DNA from 2 places in the Candidatus Thalassolituus haligoni genome. Region 2 is predicted to be linked to the other one. Evidence: riboswitches for the same ligand, from Rfam matches in the RefSeq annotation. Region 2 holds a riboswitch; the other holds the start of a gene.

Region 1 (8,658 bases), 880 kb from region 2:
TTTGAGTAAAACTGCCGATTTGGCAATAGCCGCATTGGATTAATACATTCCCTGGTTCAACCCCGGGTTCCCGAAATAAGTAATCGTTTTCAGCCCTGCTCAGCAACCAAACATGCCGCGCTGAAGTCAAGAATCGATCAGCGCACAACGCGCTGATCGATAACACCAAAGGGGCCGGCATCACCGTTATCAAACATGGCCTGCATCCGCACCCGGTCGCCAAACTGCATAAAAGGTGTTTTAGCGGCTCCCTCATCTATTATTTCGATGACTCGCCGTTCAGCAATACAGGCTGAGCCAGCGGCACGGGATTGATTCGATACCGTACCAGACCCCACCACGCTGCCCGCTGACAAGGTTCGGGTGCGAGCTGCGTGAGCAATCAGTTCACCAAATGAATAATGCATTTCGCGGCCATGGGGTTCGCCAAAGCGCGCACCATTCCACTCGACCTTGAGGTGCATATTGACCCGGCCATTCGCCCAGGCATCACCCAGTTCGTCGGGAGTAACAGCTAGTGGGGCAAAGCTGCTGGATGGCTTGGCTTGCAGAAAGCCGAAGCCGGTTTTCATTTCGTGGGGGCCAAGTGCCCGCAAACTCCAGTCGTTGACCTGGACGATCAAACGTATCTGTTGTTCTGCGGCTTCCGGGCTGCAACCCATCGGAATGGCTCCCACCACCACACCAAACTCTCCTTCGAAGTCGATGCCGTATTCTTCGCTGGCCATGACCATATCGTCCATCGGGCCATGAAAATCGTCACTGGCACCCTGGTACATCACTGGAGTGGTCTCGAAGTGCGGGATACGTTCGGTATTAAACGCACGTTCCATCAGGTAGCCGTGATTCAGGAAGGCCGAGGCATCCAGCCATTGCGGTGCACAGGGTAACGGCGCAGCGCATTGGGCCGGGTCAAACGCAAAGGCACCAATAAAAGTGCCATCGTTGAGACGGCTATAAATTTCTTCCAGCTCTGGCTGACGGGTATCCCAGCACTCCAGCGCAGCAAGCAGATCCGGCGCAATCATAGAGGCATCGGCCGCCAGAGTCTGGTCGCGGGATACCACAATCAAACGACCGTGTTTACGTGCAGATTTGAGTGAAGCCAGTTTCATGGTGTTCTCTTCTTATTGTATATATGGGATTCATCTAAAAATGTAGCCCGCAGTAATTTATAGATTTGCCCTATGGATAATAAAAGCGGTTGTTCTACCAGTGGCTCAGCTGGTCAGGGGTTACCACCCCTCTGCGACAACTTTTCCGCTCTGCGCTACCCCGTCACAACAGAATGACCAGGGGCGTTTACTCCTGCAATACGTTCAGCCCCAGCGCGCCTCTGCCTTGAGATCTTTTTCCGCCGCATCAAGCCAACGCTCCCGGGTATTGGTCTCAGACTGGTGCAAAGTTTCTTTTTTCCAGAACGGCGCGTGGTTTTTGAGGTAATCCATCATGAACTGGCAGGCTTCAAAAGCGGCTTCGCGGTGGGGGCTGCTGGTGCCAACAAAGACAATCTGATCGCTGATGCCGAGCTGCCCGACGCGGTGGACAATTTGTACCCGGCCCAACGGCCAGCGAGCGCGGGCGTCGTCTTCTATCTGGTGCAACGCCCGTTCGGTCATGCCTGGATAATGTTCCAGCAACAGGCCGCTGACGGCGTCTCCCTGATTCATATCGCGTACCAGCCCGACAAAAAACACCACGGCACCATCGGTGGGGTTGTCTCCGATCAGTTGCTGATATTCAGCTCCCACATCGAAGTCTTCGGTTTGTACCCGTACCGCCATATCAGCCTCCGGTCATGGGGGGTAACAACGCAATTTCATCCGTTGCGCAGACGATGGCATTTTCGTCGTTGGTCAGTGCCTGGTTAATGGCAACCAGTGCCCGCCCCGCTGCCAACACATCCGTCTGATGCGGAAAGTGCTGTTGCAAGGCGAACCGCAAACTGGCAACCGTGCAGGGTTCGGGAAGGTTCATGCGGAGGCAATCGGTACCCAGTTCATCACGCAGGCGGGCAAACAGCAAAACCTGGATCATGACGGCGCTCCTGTAGCGGTTTCTGTCGTGCCGGATTCCAGCTGCCAGTGGCCGCTTTTACCGCCCTGTTTTTCCAGTACCCGAATACCGCTGATACACATGGCCGGATCAACCGCCTTGCACATATCAAACAGCGTCAGGGCGGCGACACTGACGGCGGTCAGGGCTTCCATCTCGACGCCGGTCTGGCCACTGAGTTTGCACAGGCTGTGAATACGCACACGGTTGTGTGCTGGCTGTACCTCGAAGTCGACCGCCACTTTTGACAGCATCAGAGGATGGCAAAGGGGAATCAGCTGACTGGTCTGCTTGGCTGCCTGAATCCCGGCAATACGGGCAACACTGAATACATCGCCCTTGTGGTGATGGCCGTTGATGATCATCTTCAGGGTGCTTGCCTGCATCTGCACATAGCCTTCCGCACGTGCCTCGCGCACGGTCACGGCTTTACTGCTGACGTCGACCATATTGGCTTCACCACGTGAATTAACGTGGGAAAAAGCCGCTTGTTGTGCAGGTTTATCCATCTCAGCCTCGCGTTCCACAGAGGTTATCTGCGGTATTTTTCAGCCGCAAAACAAAGTTGCAGGGACGGAAACGGGCATCCAGCTGACTGGCAATAATGTCATCCCAGGCAGTACCACACGCATTAGTGGAACCCGGCATGCAGAAAATCAGCGTGCTGTTGGCAAGGCCAGCCACTGCACGACTCTGAATGGTAGAAGTGCCAATCTGATCGAAGGAGATCTGCCGGAACAATTCACCAAAGCCGGTAATAGTCTGGTCAAACAAGGGTTCCAGCGCATCGGGGGTATTATCGCGTTCGGTAAAACCGGTTCCACCAGTCACCAGCACCACCTGGGTGCTGGTGTCGGCAACCCATTGTGATACGACGGCGCGTAACTGGTATTTGTCGTCGGCCACAATCGCTTTGGCGGAGAGCACATGCCCTGCTGCGGTGAGCTTTTCGATCAGCAGATGACCGCTGGTATCGGTTGCTTCGGTACGGCTGTCAGAGACGGTCAACACGGCGATATTGAGAGCAACGAAGTCATCAGTAAAGGTTTTTGACATGATAAAAGTTCCTTTAATCCTGAGGTAGAACCGACCAGTCTGCTTGTAGACTGGCCTGCCATTCTTCCGGGGTATTGGTATTGGTTAGAGTGTTATCAACAGGTGCTGGCAATGCCACGGCGTTTTCCCGCCGCAACAGGCCACGAATGGATTTGTCTGATGCAGCCAGAGTAATACGGGCACACAGATCCTCACGCAGGGCGTCATGCAACGGCAAATACAGCGGTAAATACTCGTTTTCGTAATACACCGCCGTGCGCAGGCGCTGGCCTTCCTCCAGCAGATGCTGCAGGGATGCAGTACAAACAAAAGGCAAGTCCACCGGCAAGACCAGTACCGCTGTCGCTTCCGGCCAGGCTAAAGCAGCGGCCTGGATGCCGGCCAACGGCCCTTCGTGATTGTCACTGTTGGAGTCACTGAGTACCGGTACATCCAGATCCGTCGGAGTCTGGTGACGGCGATGGCGACTGACCGAACAGGCGTCCAGCGACAGCGATTGCAACAAGGCCAATTGACGGTGCAACAGGCTTGGATAACCGGCTACTGATAGCAATGCCTTGTCCTGACCCATACGGCGCGACTCCCCACCGGCCAGAACCAGACCCAGGATAAACGCAGTCGACATCATCAGCCTCCTAACATCGCCAGGTGACGGGTAGCACCGGTAGCGCCTTGATGCAGGGAGTGGCTCACGCGTTTTTCACCCAACAATGTCAACAGACGAGCCTGGAGCAAATCCTCCTTGCCAGCTTCCAGCAAGGTTCGAATATCATGGCCTTGCTCACCAAACAGACACAGATGCAACTTGCCGACAGACGACAGACGCAGGCGATTACAGCTGGCGCAGAAGTCCTTGCTATAGGGCATGATCAAACCAATACGGCCCCGGTAATCCGGATGCTGGAATTCCAGCGCTGGCCCGGCGTTGATCTCTTTCAAGCGCGGTTGCCATCCTTGCTGTAGCAGCTGCTGGCGAATCTCGTCTCCACTGACATGATGTTCGGTAAAAAACACCTGATTGTCGCCAGTTTGCATCAGTTCGATAAATCGCAGACTAACGGGTGTCTTACGAATCCAGTTAAGAAAATCCTGCAGTTGATGGTGATTAAATCCTTTCAGCAGAACGGCGTTAACCTTGACCTTCAGTCCCAGCGCCAGCGCTTTGTCCAGACCTTGCAGCAAATACGGCAAACGGTCATGGCCGGTAATGTTGGCAAATTGCGCCGGATCGAGACTATCGATACTGAGGTTGAGGTGGGTCAGACCGGCGTCGGCCCAGTCCTGCACGGCATGTAACAGCCGATAGCCATTAGTGGTAATCGCGACCTGATCAATACCGGGGGTTTGCGCAACAATACGAATAATATCCGGCAGATCTTTACGCAGACTGGGTTCACCACCGGTGACACGCACCTTGCGTGTCCCCAGTGCGGCAAATGCTGCCACAGCACAACGAATTTCATCCAGCGCCAGGTATGTCGGTTTTTCCGAGCACTGGTAACCATCCGGCAGGCAATAATTGCAGCGGAAGTTGCACTGATCGGTCACCGACAGGCGTAAATAACCGAAGCGACGGCCAAAGGCGTCACTCAGTTGGGGTTCTGGCAATGTCATGTCACACCTTTCCAAATATGTGGGAGGCCAGCCAGTTTCCCGGCTAACCCTGGTGACCGACCGCCGTTATTGGTGGTGGCCACGGCGGCAGCTGCGTACCTCATACCTGATTAGCTCAGGGAGGGTTAGCAACAGCCGCTCGGCGATGAACTGCGTTTCATCAAAAAAACAAACAGGATCAGCAGCAGATCAAGCAGTGCCAGATAACCAGGCCTGATGCAGATCCTCTGCCGCCTGGCGTATATCATCCGAGGTCAGGGTCATGTGGTACTCCTTTTTCGATGGGTGTTCAGATGAGCCAGAAGCGTTCCCAGATCTTGTTGGCGGGCGTTGCGTAACGTGCGCCATCGGGGCTGATTCAACGTCTCCAGTGCACGCTCAAACTCCTGCTCGGATAGCGGCTCGGATGCCTTGCCCACCAGGTGGTGATTGTCTTCTGTAACTTGTTGAATAATATGCTGCCCCAGCTGCCTTGCCGTCGCTCGTGCAACGTCCAGATTCCACTTTTCAGGAACCAGGCAGACGTCGATTAACGCGGCGATCAAGCGGGATTCCTGAGGGAGGTTGTCATTTGTGTCGGTATGGGTCACCGATACGTTATCGCTGACCTGGTGCAATTGTTGTAAGGCTGGTTCCTGACGGAAATCACGTATCACCAAGGCAAAATTCTGGATTGCCGTCAGTAACATGCCGACTAACTCATCGTTCTCGGTAAGGCAGTCCGGCGCTTGCAAGCAGAGTTCCAGCTGTTCAATTAACGCTATCCAGATCGCATGGTTCTCGCGGAACTCCCGGATCACTTGCTGCTGCGCCGATTCCTGTTCTTCCCCCACTGCCGCCACCAGTACCGGGATCCGGGTCTGCTGGACCACTTTCAACAGCACTGAGCCGAACAGGCGTTCGATCAACGAACGACGCCAGTGCGTCCCCATCAGGATCAGGTCTGCTTGCAGCTCCGTCGCCTTGGCCAGAATGGTGTCCGCAATCGAATCGTCACAGACTTCGGAAATAAAATCGGCGCTTATACTTGCTGTTCGTGCCCAGCCGGTTGCCCGTGCCTTGATGTAACCATCTCGCCACAGGTATTTACGGGCGAACAGTTCCGGGGCCATGGCGTGCAGCAGCCCGGCATCTTCACGGTTCACTTCGTTGTCCTGCGGCGACAGGTACAAAAAGGTCACGTGGGCACCGTGGACTTCAGCCATGCGCACCCCCGACTCCAGCACTTGCATCGACAGCTGGCTTTCATCCAGCGGGATAAGTAGTTGCTTGTACATCCTGTTTGCTCCTCAGTGCGGCTGGCTGCGTTTCAGTAAAAAACTCGCCAGCGCCGGCAGTAAAATCAGCGCGCCGAGCATGTTCCACAGGAACATGAAGGTCAGTAATATGCCCATGTCGGCCTGGAACTTGATCGGTGAGAAGGCCCAGGCACCAACGCCAATGGCGAGGGTGCAGCCGGTAAAAATAACCACCCGGCCGGTGAACACCAGGGCCCGATAGTAGGCTTCGGAGAGGCTGGCCCCAGCGCGTAGCCAGGTTTGCACCACGCTGAGGATGTAGAGCGCGTAGTCGATGCCGATGCCGACCCCGAGAGCGATCACCGGCAAGGTCGAGACCTTGATGCCGATGCCCAGAAAGACCATCAGTGCCTCGACCAAAATCGAGGTCAGTACCAGCGGCACCATGGCGCAGATCACTGCGGGCAGGGAGCGGAAGGCGATGATGCTGAGCAGGGTGACGGCGATATAGACGCCGTACAAAATCTTGCTGTTGGCGACCTTGACCACTTGGTTGGTGGCGGCTTCAATGCCGGCGTTGCCGCCGCTGAGTTCAAAGCGGATGCCGGTTGAGGGGTTGTCTTGCTTGAAGGTGTCGATGGCGTTCACCACGGTTTCCAGGGTGTCGGCTTTGTGGTCGGTGAGGTACAAGTAAATGGGCAGCAGGTCGCAGGTGGCATTAAATAGCTCACGTGGGGCACGGGCGGCACTGCCATTGATCAGGTACTGGTTGGCGACCAGGTCGTACCATTTGAAGTTGCCTTCGTTAAACCCGGCGGCAGCCTGACGCACCATGCCGGCAAAGGATCGGGTGCCATCCACCATCGGTAATTGCCGCAGTTGCCATTCCAGCCGGTCAACCATCAGCAGGTTGTCGTAGTTGGCACAGGCCCCCTTGTCGGTGACCCCAAAGACCACAAAGACGTCAGCTCCGGCCTGGTAGTTGGCCACCATAAAGCGGTTATCCTGGTTGTAGCGGGAGTCGGCCCGCAGTTCCGGCGCACCGCTGTCGAGGTCACCGATGCGGACATGCTGACTCACCAGGTAGCCGCCGACACCGAGGCCCAATGCGATGACCAGGGCGACAGTCGCAGGTCCCCGACGGGTAAACATGTCCAGAAATTGCCAGAACGGATGTTTTTCATGATCGGCTTCGTCACCGGTCTGGGCCAGACTGCGACGGGCAGCGCTGGCGGAGACGCCGGTGTAGGACAACAGAATCGGCAACAGCGCCAGGTTGGTGAAGATCAGGACACCCACCCCGACACTGGCAATCAGCGCCAGCTCACGGATCACCGGAATATCAATCACGGAGAGCACCGCAAAGCCCACGACATCGGCTAGCAATGCCGTGGCTCCGGCCATAAACAGACGGCGGAAGGTATAACGGGCAGCGATCAGGCGATGAGTGCCACGACCGATGTCCTGCATGATGCCGTTCATTTTCTGGGCACCGTGGCTGACACCAATGGCAAAGATCAGGAAGGGCACCAGAATCGAATAGGGATTGAGCTCAAAACCCAACACCGGCAGCAAGCCCAATAACCAGACGATGCCAATCAGCGTGGTCAACAGCACCAGCAGGGTGCTGCGCAGGCAGCGGGTAAAAAAGAACAGGATTAACCCGGTAATGATCAGGGCAAAGGCGAAGAAGGCCAGAATGGTGTACAGGCCATCAATCAGATCCCCCATCACCTTGGCAAAACCGGTGATGTGCAAGCGGATGCCATGGGCTTCGTAGCGGCTGCGAATGTCTTCCAGCGCTTGAGAGAGTGCACCGTAGTTCAGGGGCGACTGATCGGTTTCCATCAGCGGCACATAAATAATGGACGAGCGGAAATCCGCCGCAACCAGCTGGCCAATCTCACCGGAGCGCAAGACGTTGTTGCGGAAATCGGCGATGCTCTGGTCGCTGCCATCGTAGTTCTGCGGCATCACCGGGCCACCTTCGTAGCCATATTGGGTCACCCCGATCCAGCGTACCGAGGGCATCCACAACGACTTCATGAAGGGCCGGTCAACGTTGGGCAGCAGGTAAATCTCGTCGTTGATGGCCTTGAGCTGATCGATATAGCTGGCCGAAAAGAGGGTCTCACCGGGCTTGGCTTCCACCGCAATCCGCAGGGCATTCCCCAATCCCTTGACGTCATCCTGATAGTTGAGAAAATTGACAATATACGGATGGTTGCCCGGAATCGTTTTCAGAAAACTGGCATTCAGTTCGGTGCGCAAGGCCGATAATCCCAATAACAGGGTTAACAGGGCACAGACGGCCACAATCCAGGCGCGATGATTAAACAGCAAACGCTCAGCACGATTACCGGAACGCGAATCAAAAGACCCCAGATCCGCGATGGTTTCAAATGTTTGAGAAGAGACGGCCATGAAATATCCAGATAAAAGTTAGGGTTGAGCAGCCGGGGTTACCGCCAGGGCACCCTGCAATCCCACAGCAATAACCGGGGCTTCGGAGCGGGTACCCGGTGACAGTGCCAGGATGGGAAAACCGGCCGATACGGCCAAACGCGAGGTGGTGCCGTTATCCTGCAAGCGCCAGAGGCCGCCGCCGTCATCGGACAGCAGATAACCACCAGTCGTTAATGGCAGAATGGCCAGCAGTGAGTACTGGGTATCGATGGCCAGCGGCTGCCAGTCA
Region 2 (8,658 bases):
GTGCGGGGTCAGACTGCTGCGGACGCTTCTGCCATCAAGACTGACCGGATCAGCCTTCGTGCTTGTTGAACGCGTCGTTCTCATGCTTGATCAGTGCGTACATAAACCCGAGAAAGGTCACGACCGCCAGACCACAAAAAAACGCCACCATTCCAGGTTGGTCAGCAAAGGTAAAATAAGCGCCTACGCCTTCCCAGCTATCAATCGGTGAAGTATCCATATGCATTCCTCTCTTTATTTACAGGGTTAAGACAGGCGGGGCAGATGCCCCGCGAGTTAAACAATCAAGACGTCGATCAGCTACCCAATACACCATTGGCAGGCAGACCGGCGGCATCCGCTGGAATCGTGCCTTCAACAATGTCACGAGAAGGAACACGCTCTGGGTAAGGAATGGCGGGAATTTCCACCAGATCCAGACCTGCAGCTTCCACTTTCGGTGGTACTCGCAGCATGCCCATCTTCTTCAGTAACAGTGAGATGGCATAGCCAGGTATAAAGCCGGTAACACACATGATCACAGCACCCAGCAGCTGGCCGAAGAAAGTAATATCTGGCGCACCTTCTGGAACACTTGGGTAACCAGCGGCAAAGATGCCGACCAGAACCACACCCAGGAAACCGCACCAGCCGTGTACGGCAACTGCGCCTACTGCGTCATCAATGCCGCATTTTTCAACAAACTTGCCAACCATTGGCATGGTGATACCACCAACAACGGCCAGGAAGAACGTCAGACCCGGGTAATAAACATCCAGACCAGCAGCAACAGTAATAATGCCCGCCAGACCACCAGACATGGTCATGAATGGCTCACGAGAAGCCAGATAAGCGCCAATCACACCACCGGAGAAACCCATCAAGGTGTTAAACGCAAACGCAGACAAGTTGGTCGGGTTACCATAAATAGTTGTCCAACCGGTATCACCGCCATTAAAGATGATGCAACCACCAAGGAAACCGAAGAAACCGACAATAATCATCATCAGGCCAATCAGTGCCATCGGCAGATTATGCGGCACAATAGCCATTGCCTTGCCGTTGACGAACTTGCCAATACGCGGCCCCAGATTGATCAGCACCCCGAGCGCAAAGAAACCCGCGACGGCGTGAACCACACCGGAAGCACCGACATCGTGATAACCGAGATCCAACAGCAACCAGCCATCTGGATGCCATCCCCAGGCACCTGCCAGAATCCAGACACCCGAACCAACCACAATGGTCAGGATCAGGTAAGCACTCATGCGGATACGCTCAATCACTGCACCCGACAGAATCGAGCCAGTCGTTGCGCCAAACATGGCAAAAGCAGCCCAGAAAATACCGGTGCCCATATCAGTGACATCAGGCCCCATACTGGTTGACCATGGCAGCGCACCCGAAGCATCAATAGGAATCAGACCACCAGGGAAAGCGTTATAGATCCACCAGCCGAAGAAATAGAAAGTCGGTACCACTACCGCCAGTGTCAGAATGTTTTTCATGCCGGATGCCAACGCGTTTTTTACTCGCGAAGCACCGATTTCATACGCCAGGAAGCCTGCGTGGATCATGAACATGATGGCGGTACACCACCAATAAAACACCTCGACATTCATTGCCTGGTGCATTTCGAAAGCCGCTTTAAAGGCTTCCAATTCTTCTGGAGTCATGGGAGTTCCCCCTCTCTGATTGAGTAAGTTTTTTAGCCAAACCAATTCAGACTGGTCAGAGTCGCACCGGGTGCGGGAATACTGACCAGACAAAAATATTCTCAGAGGGAATATTGCATGGCCGGTGCCAAGCCAGCATCCGGTTCCAATATTCGAAAAATGACAAATTTGTCCATTTCAGAAGGGGTAGATAGAGGTATAAGGTTGCGTTTAGTGTCCACATTGTCGTTAGTAATGCGATTCTACACCCGTATCAAGAACCTCCGTGCGTTCAAACCACAACAGCTGCGCGCTAGAAAGGTGCGAAAAACACCGACATTCGCCCCAGAAAAGAGCAACGATTCATTCTTAATGCACCGGCCACAGGTAATCGAACAAACCCTGGGCAAAATCAGTATAAACACGCTGAAATCACTGCAGTTGTTACATACATGTAAAGATTCCGCACCACTCTTGATAGATAATACTTTGGTATCACACCATGCACCCCACCGTTCGCCCAGGAGATTCTTCATGCTAAGACGCACCAAAATTGTGGCCACCCTTGGCCCCGCCACCAATACAGATGAAAAAATCGAACAGCTGATCGCAGCGGGCGCCGATGTATTCCGTCTCAACTTTTCTCATGGTGATGCCGATGACCACCGCGACCGTGCCGCCATGGTGCGCCGTGCGGCGAAAAAACTGGATCGTCACGTGGCGATTCTGGGGGATTTACAAGGCCCGAAAATCCGCATTTCCCGCTTTGCTGAACAAAAAGTCCACCTTGATATCGGCCAGCCATTCGTACTGGATGCGACCCTCGACCGCGATGCCGGCAACAAAGAACAGGTCGGTATCGACTACAAGGCACTGATCGAAGACGCCAAGGTCGGTGACATCCTGCTGCTGGATGACGGTCGGGTCGAACTGGAAGTGACTGAAACCTTTCCAACCAAACTGAATACCCGCGTTCGTATTGGCGGCTGGTTGTCGAACAACAAGGGCATCAACCGACTGGGTGGTGGCCTGTCCGCCAAAGCCCTGACCGACAAGGACAAGATTGACATCCAGCTGGCGTCCGAGCTACTGGTCGATTACCTCGCCGTCTCCTTCCCGCGTGACGAAAATGACATGATCGAAGCCCGCGAACTGCTGACTGCCGCTGGCGGCCATGCGGGTCTGGTATCCAAAATCGAACGCGCCGAATGCGTTGCCGACGATGCCGTACTGGATGGCATTATCCGCGCTTCCGATGCCGTAATGGTCGCTCGTGGAGACCTCGCCGTAGAAATCGGCGATGCCGAACTGGTTGGCGTACAGAAAAAAATCATTGCCCGTTCGCGCCAGCTGAACAAGCCGGTCATCACTGCGACCCAGATGATGGAATCCATGATCGACAGCCCGATGCCAACTCGTGCCGAAGTCTCCGACGTCGCCAACGCGGTATTGGACTATACCGATGCCGTTATGCTGTCAGCCGAAACCGCCGCTGGTGATTACCCGGTTGAAGCGGTTGCCGCCATGACCCGCATCATCATGGGCGCCGAGCGTCATCCACTGGCCAAGCGCTCCAAGCACCGGCTCTACGAAGACTTTCACGACATCGATGAAACCATCGCCCTGTCTGCCATGTATGCCGCCAATCATCTGGTCGGCGTCAAGGCGATTATTTCCCTGACCGAAACCGGTGCAACACCACGGCTGATGTCACGTTTGCGTTCAGCCTTGCCGATCTTTGCCTTCTGCCGTCGGGAAGACACCCAATCGCGCGTCGCTCTCTATCGCGGCGTGCAAACCGTGCCTTTTTATGCCGATCAACTGGAACCGGATGCCATTAACCCGGCCGCCATCGCCATCCTCAAGGAAACTGGCGAAGTCAGCAGCGGCGACTACGTTGTGATCACCCGTGGCGACTACCTCAACGCCCAGGGTGGCACCAATACCATGAAGATTGTCCGCGTCGACTGACGTTTGTTTGGCCCGGCGCTGCACTCTTGCTGCTCAGCCGGGCAACCTCCCCCTCCTGCAAGACACCCAGCTCCCCATTTCTGGTCGCTACATATTTGCGGTCAAAGCGCATACACTGACAACTTACAAACGCCGAGCTGCTGTCTCTAACAGGCTGTGAATAACACCTCATGACGCTTCAGCCGTGGCACTGATCCCACAGGATCAGCGGGCATAACGCCCCTGCCACCAGGGTTCTGTGGGAAACCACCGGGCCTCCCGTATTTGGAAAGGTGTATATGACCCACTATGAACCCGGATTGAGCGACCGCTTTGGTCGCCGTTTCAGCTATCTGCGCCTGTCGGTTACCGATGTGTGCAATTTTCGTTGTCACTACTGTTTACCCGATGGCTATCAGAAAACTGATCAGCCAGAACCGCTGACGCTGGCAGAAATCGCCCCACTGCTGCAAACATTTGCCCAACTGGGAACACGCAAAGTGCGTATTACCGGTGGCGAACCCAGTGTGCGCAAGGATCTCACCGAGATCATTGACCTCACTGCCCGCACTCCTGGCATCGAGCAGGTCGCACTCACCACCAATGGCTACCGGCTGGCAGATCAGATTGATGACTGGCACCGTGCCGGACTGCAACGGCTGAACCTCAGCATCGACAGCCTCGACCCGGAGCAGTTTGGTGCCATTACCGGCTACCACCATCTCGATCGAATTCTGGCGGGTCTTGAGCGCGCTCTGACCCTGGGGCTGGACGTCAAGATCAATGCCGTGCTGTTGCGTGGATTCAATACCGAACGCTTGCAACAGTTCCTCGACTGGATCAAAGACACGCCAGTAACCCTGCGGTTTATCGAATTAATGGAAACCGGTAACAATCCGGTATTTTTCGCCGAGCACCATGTCAGCGGCGAAGCCATTCGACAACAGCTGCAGGCTTCAGGCTGGCAGGCCAAAACACGCGCCCAGCATGACGGCCCGGCACTGGAATTCACCCACTCCGCTTATCGTGGCAAACTGGGGCTGATCATGCCCTACAGCAAAGACTTCTGTGCCAGCTGTAATCGCCTGCGCATATCGTCACTGGGGAAATTGCATCTCTGCCTGTTTGGCGAACAAGGTTATGACGTACGACCGTTACTGCAGCCCGGCATCGCACCAGCGCAACTGGTGGCCGAACTGGAACAGTTGTTAGGGCTGAAACACGAAACCCATTACCTGCAAAGTGGCAATACCGGCGCGACCCGCCATTTTGCCATGCTGGGTGGCTAACACCGGGGTAAACCCCCGACTGCGGAGGCGATATGACAGCGAGAGTAACAACCGGGGTGATTCTGGCAGGAGGCGCCTCCCGTCGAATGGGACAAGACAAGGCGATGCTACCCGCCAGGGGCCACACCAGTTTGCTACACCACCAGGTTGCCCTGATGCAGCAACTCGGGCTGGAGCAGCTGTTTATCAGCCGCCATATCACCCTGCAAACACCCGCTGACCTGCAGCATTTGGTCATTAGCGACATCAATGACGAGTATCACGATGGCCCGCTGGCGGGCATTTTCAGCATTGCCAAAGCCTGCCCGCAAGCAGAGGCCTTACTGGTCATGCCGGTCGACTTGCCACTGATGGATCTGGCCACCCTGCGCTACCTGCTGAATATTGGCGACGCCGACGATCGCGCCGTCTACTTCCTGCAGGAATATCTGCCGCTCTACCTGCCGTTATCAACCCGAATCCGGCAGTATCTGGAAGATCAACTGACACTGGCAACCGCCGATAAATCCATTCGAGGACTACTGAGCTATTGCCAGGCCTTATCGCTCCAGCCCGCCAATTCCACAGCACTGACCAATACCAATACCCATGAAGAATGGCTCGCCAGCCAACAGGTCAGCGCCACCCCTACAGTTATTGAACGTGAGTAATTCCAATGTCCAAAACCTTTACTGATCAATTTATAGCACTGAATATTGCCGTACTGACGGTTTCCGACAGCCGCACAGAAGAGAACGACACCAGCGGCCAACTGCTGGTCAGCCAACTGACCGAAGCTGGCCACCAGCTGGCGGACAAGCGTATTGTTATCGACGACAAGTACCAGCTACGAGCCACCGTCTCAGGCTGGATTGCGGATACCACGACCCAGGTGGTGCTGATAACTGGCGGCACCGGCTTCACCGAGCGCGACACCACACCAGACGCCATGATCCCGTTGTTTGACCAGACCATCGACGGCTTTGGGGAATTGTTCCGGCATATTTCCTACCAGCAAATCGGCACCTCCACGATCCAGAGCCGTGCCGTTGCCGGACTGGCCAACGGTACACTGATTTTCTGTATGCCCGGTTCCACCAACGCCTGCCGTACTGCCTGGGACGAGATCATTGCCAGCCAGTTGGACAGCCGCTTCAAGCCCTGCAATTTTGTACTGCGGCTGAAAAATACCGCCAATCAGCTGTGCGATAGTCGCGGCTGATACGTTTGAGGCCATCACTCCATGTCTAACGCTACGCCTGGGACTATGTCTGGAACTACCTCTGGAACTACGTCTGAAACAATATCTGACCCGTCGGAACACTCGGAAGAGTTTTCCCACGTTAACGCGCGCGGCGAAGCCAATATGGTCGATGTCAGCAACAAACTGCCGACCACCCGTGAAGCCCGCGCCGAGGGTTTCGTCAACATGTTGCCGGCCACCCTGGCCAAGATCCTGGCAGGAGACCACCACAAGGGCGACGTGTTTGCCGTTGCCCGTATCGCCGGGATCCAGGCAGCCAAACAAACCAGCCAGCTGATTCCCCTTTGCCACCCCTTAATGCTGAGCAAGGTCGCCGTTGAATTTGAACCACAGCCCGATCATACCCGGATTCGTATCACCAGCTACTGCAAACTCAGCGGCCAAACCGGTGTGGAAATGGAAGCCCTGACCGCCGTGACGGTAGCAGCCCTGACGCTGTTTGATATGTGTAAGGCCGTCGACCCAGGCATGACACTTGGCGGTATCCGGGTGCTGGAAAAACTTGGCGGTAAAACCGGCCACTGGCAAGCCGACACTACCGCAGCGCCGGAGGCATCATGATTCAAGTGTTGTTATTCGCCCGCTTGCGCGATCAGCTCGGCGCACCGGTCGTCAACCTGACGCTGTCAACGCCTGCCACCGTGCATGACCTGCGACAGGCGTTGCAACAACAGTTTGCCGAGCACGCAGACTCTCTGGCAGCCGGACAGGCCCTGGTCGCCATCAATCAGTCCTTAATCAATGATGAAACCGCCGTTATTCACAACGGTGACGAAGTGGCGCTGTTTCCACCCATGACGGGAGGTTGAGCATGGACGTGATCAAGGTACAAACTGACGACTTTACTGTTGCCGAAGAATACCAGCAGCTCTGCCAGACTAATCGCAACGACGGTGCCGTGGTCTTTTTTGTTGGTCGGGTACGTGAGCTGAATCAGCACGATTCCATATCCCGTCTGTTTCTGGAGCACTATCCCAGCATGACTGAACGCGCCTTGTCCGACATCGTCAGCGCTGCCCGAGCGCGCTGGTCATTGGGGCGTGTGCGGCTGATTCACCGGATTGGCGCGCTGGATATCGAAGACCAGATTGTTTTTGTCGGCGTCTCCAGTCCGCATCGTCAAAACGCCTTTGATGCTGCCGCTTTTATTATGGATTTTCTCAAAAGCCAGGCTCCCTTCTGGAAAAAGGAAACCCTCACCGCCGCAAGCGGAGCAGACGTATCGGAACGCTGGGTCGAAGCCCGCCACAGCGACACGCAAGCCCTACAGAAGTGGAATGACCTTGAGATGCCGGATTCGTTACCATAACCCGTCACGTTAATTCGTCACAATACATTGCGGTCAGCCTGACGCACCCTTGCCCTGACCAAAAGGACGACAACGCTTGAAACGACTGGAATTACTGATTCCCCCGCCACTGGTGGCCATGCTCATCGGACTGCTTATGTGGCTGATTTCCCCGAACCTGCCCACTCTGGCCCAGCTTGGCCTGATGGACAAAATTCTGGTGGGATGCTGTGTGACTGCCGGGCTGGGGTTGGATCTGATGGCACTGACCAGTTTTATCCGCCGCCGCACCACTATCAACCCGATGACGCCGGAAAAAACTTCCCGTCTGGTCAAAACCGGCATTTACCGCCATACCCGTAACCCCATGTACGTTGGTCTGCTGCTCAACCTCGCAGGCTGGGCGATTTACCTCACCCACGTACTGCCGCTGCTGCTGCTGCCGATATTTGTTTATTACCTCAATCGCTTCCAGATCGAACCGGAAGAACAGCGACTGGCAGAGCGTTTTGGAACAGAGTTCACCAGCTATCGGGATTCTGTCCCACGCTGGCTATGAGTAAACTGACAGGACTTTCGGGCCACTGCTTTCGCACTACCCGCTTTTCCTCAGAATTATTCGCTGGAGCTCAGTATGTCGCCGGTCAAAATGCCCACGGTTTTTATTCCCCATGGCGGAGGCCCATGGCCATTTGTGGATCTGCACGGGCGATTCGGCGACGATGAAATGCGCGCCCTGAGCCAGTTTCTGCGGCGCTACCCCGATACCCTGCCCCAACGGCCCAAAGCCTTGCTGGTCATTTCTGCACACTGGGAAGCACCGGTTATCACCTTGGGAACGTCACCTCATCCCCCCATGCTGTATGACTATTACAATTTTCCACCCGAATCCTACGACATCCAGTGGCCAGCCCCCGGTTATCCACAGCTCGCCCCACGGGTTGCCGAATTGCTCCATAAAGCGGGCTTTGCCACCGATGCCGACGACCAGCGCGGTTATGATCACGGTACTTTTGTACCACTGAAAGTGATGTTTCCAGATGCGGACATTCCAGTGCTGCAAATGTCGATGCTGCGTAGCATGAACCCGGCCCAGCACATTCAAATTGGCCAGGCGTTGCAGCCCTTACGAGAGGAAGGGATTCTGATCATTGGCAGCGGCATGTCGTTCCACAATCTGCGTCAGCTGCGCACACCGGCCTGCAAACAACTGTCCAAACCGTTTGACGAATGGCTGCAAGAGATCGCGCTGAA

Evidence for each region. A riboswitch is a leader RNA that binds a small molecule or an ion and turns the genes downstream of it on or off. The one in region 2 is predicted to bind molybdenum cofactor.
Region 1: linked by a shared signal. The riboswitch ahead of moaA (GTP 3',8-cyclase MoaA) and the one ahead of moaA (GTP 3',8-cyclase MoaA) in region 2 are both predicted to bind molybdenum cofactor.

Annotation. Positions count from the first base shown of each region.
Region 1 is NZ_CP139482.1:606,563-615,220, reverse strand. Features, by position in the region: gene SOJ49_RS02740 (FCD domain-containing protein) at 1-43, shown strand, start outside; gene SOJ49_RS02735 (fumarylacetoacetate hydrolase family protein) at 138-1,115, opposite strand; gene moaE (molybdopterin synthase catalytic subunit MoaE) at 1,320-1,784, opposite strand; gene SOJ49_RS02725 (MoaD/ThiS family protein) at 1,786-2,037, opposite strand; gene moaC (cyclic pyranopterin monophosphate synthase MoaC) at 2,034-2,564, opposite strand; gene moaB (molybdenum cofactor biosynthesis protein B) at 2,566-3,111, opposite strand; gene SOJ49_RS02710 (molybdenum cofactor guanylyltransferase) at 3,125-3,736, opposite strand; gene moaA (GTP 3',8-cyclase MoaA) at 3,739-4,725, opposite strand; molybdenum cofactor riboswitch at 4,714-4,882, opposite strand; gene SOJ49_RS02700 (universal stress protein) at 4,986-6,002, opposite strand; gene SOJ49_RS02695 (RND family transporter) at 6,015-8,387, opposite strand; gene SOJ49_RS02690 (WD40/YVTN/BNR-like repeat-containing protein) at 8,406-8,658, opposite strand, start outside.
Region 2 is NZ_CP139482.1:4,101,228-4,109,885, forward strand. Features, by position in the region: gene SOJ49_RS18545 (hypothetical protein) at 50-220, opposite strand; gene SOJ49_RS18550 (ammonium transporter) at 297-1,655, opposite strand; gene pyk (pyruvate kinase) at 2,169-3,605, shown strand; molybdenum cofactor riboswitch at 3,724-3,896, shown strand; gene moaA (GTP 3',8-cyclase MoaA) at 3,884-4,873, shown strand; gene SOJ49_RS18565 (molybdenum cofactor guanylyltransferase) at 4,906-5,523, shown strand; gene moaB (molybdenum cofactor biosynthesis protein B) at 5,529-6,074, shown strand; gene moaC (cyclic pyranopterin monophosphate synthase MoaC) at 6,219-6,677, shown strand; gene SOJ49_RS18580 (MoaD/ThiS family protein) at 6,674-6,925, shown strand; gene moaE (molybdopterin synthase catalytic subunit MoaE) at 6,928-7,425, shown strand; gene SOJ49_RS18590 (isoprenylcysteine carboxylmethyltransferase family protein) at 7,502-7,963, shown strand; gene SOJ49_RS18595 (class III extradiol ring-cleavage dioxygenase) at 8,039-8,658, shown strand, end outside.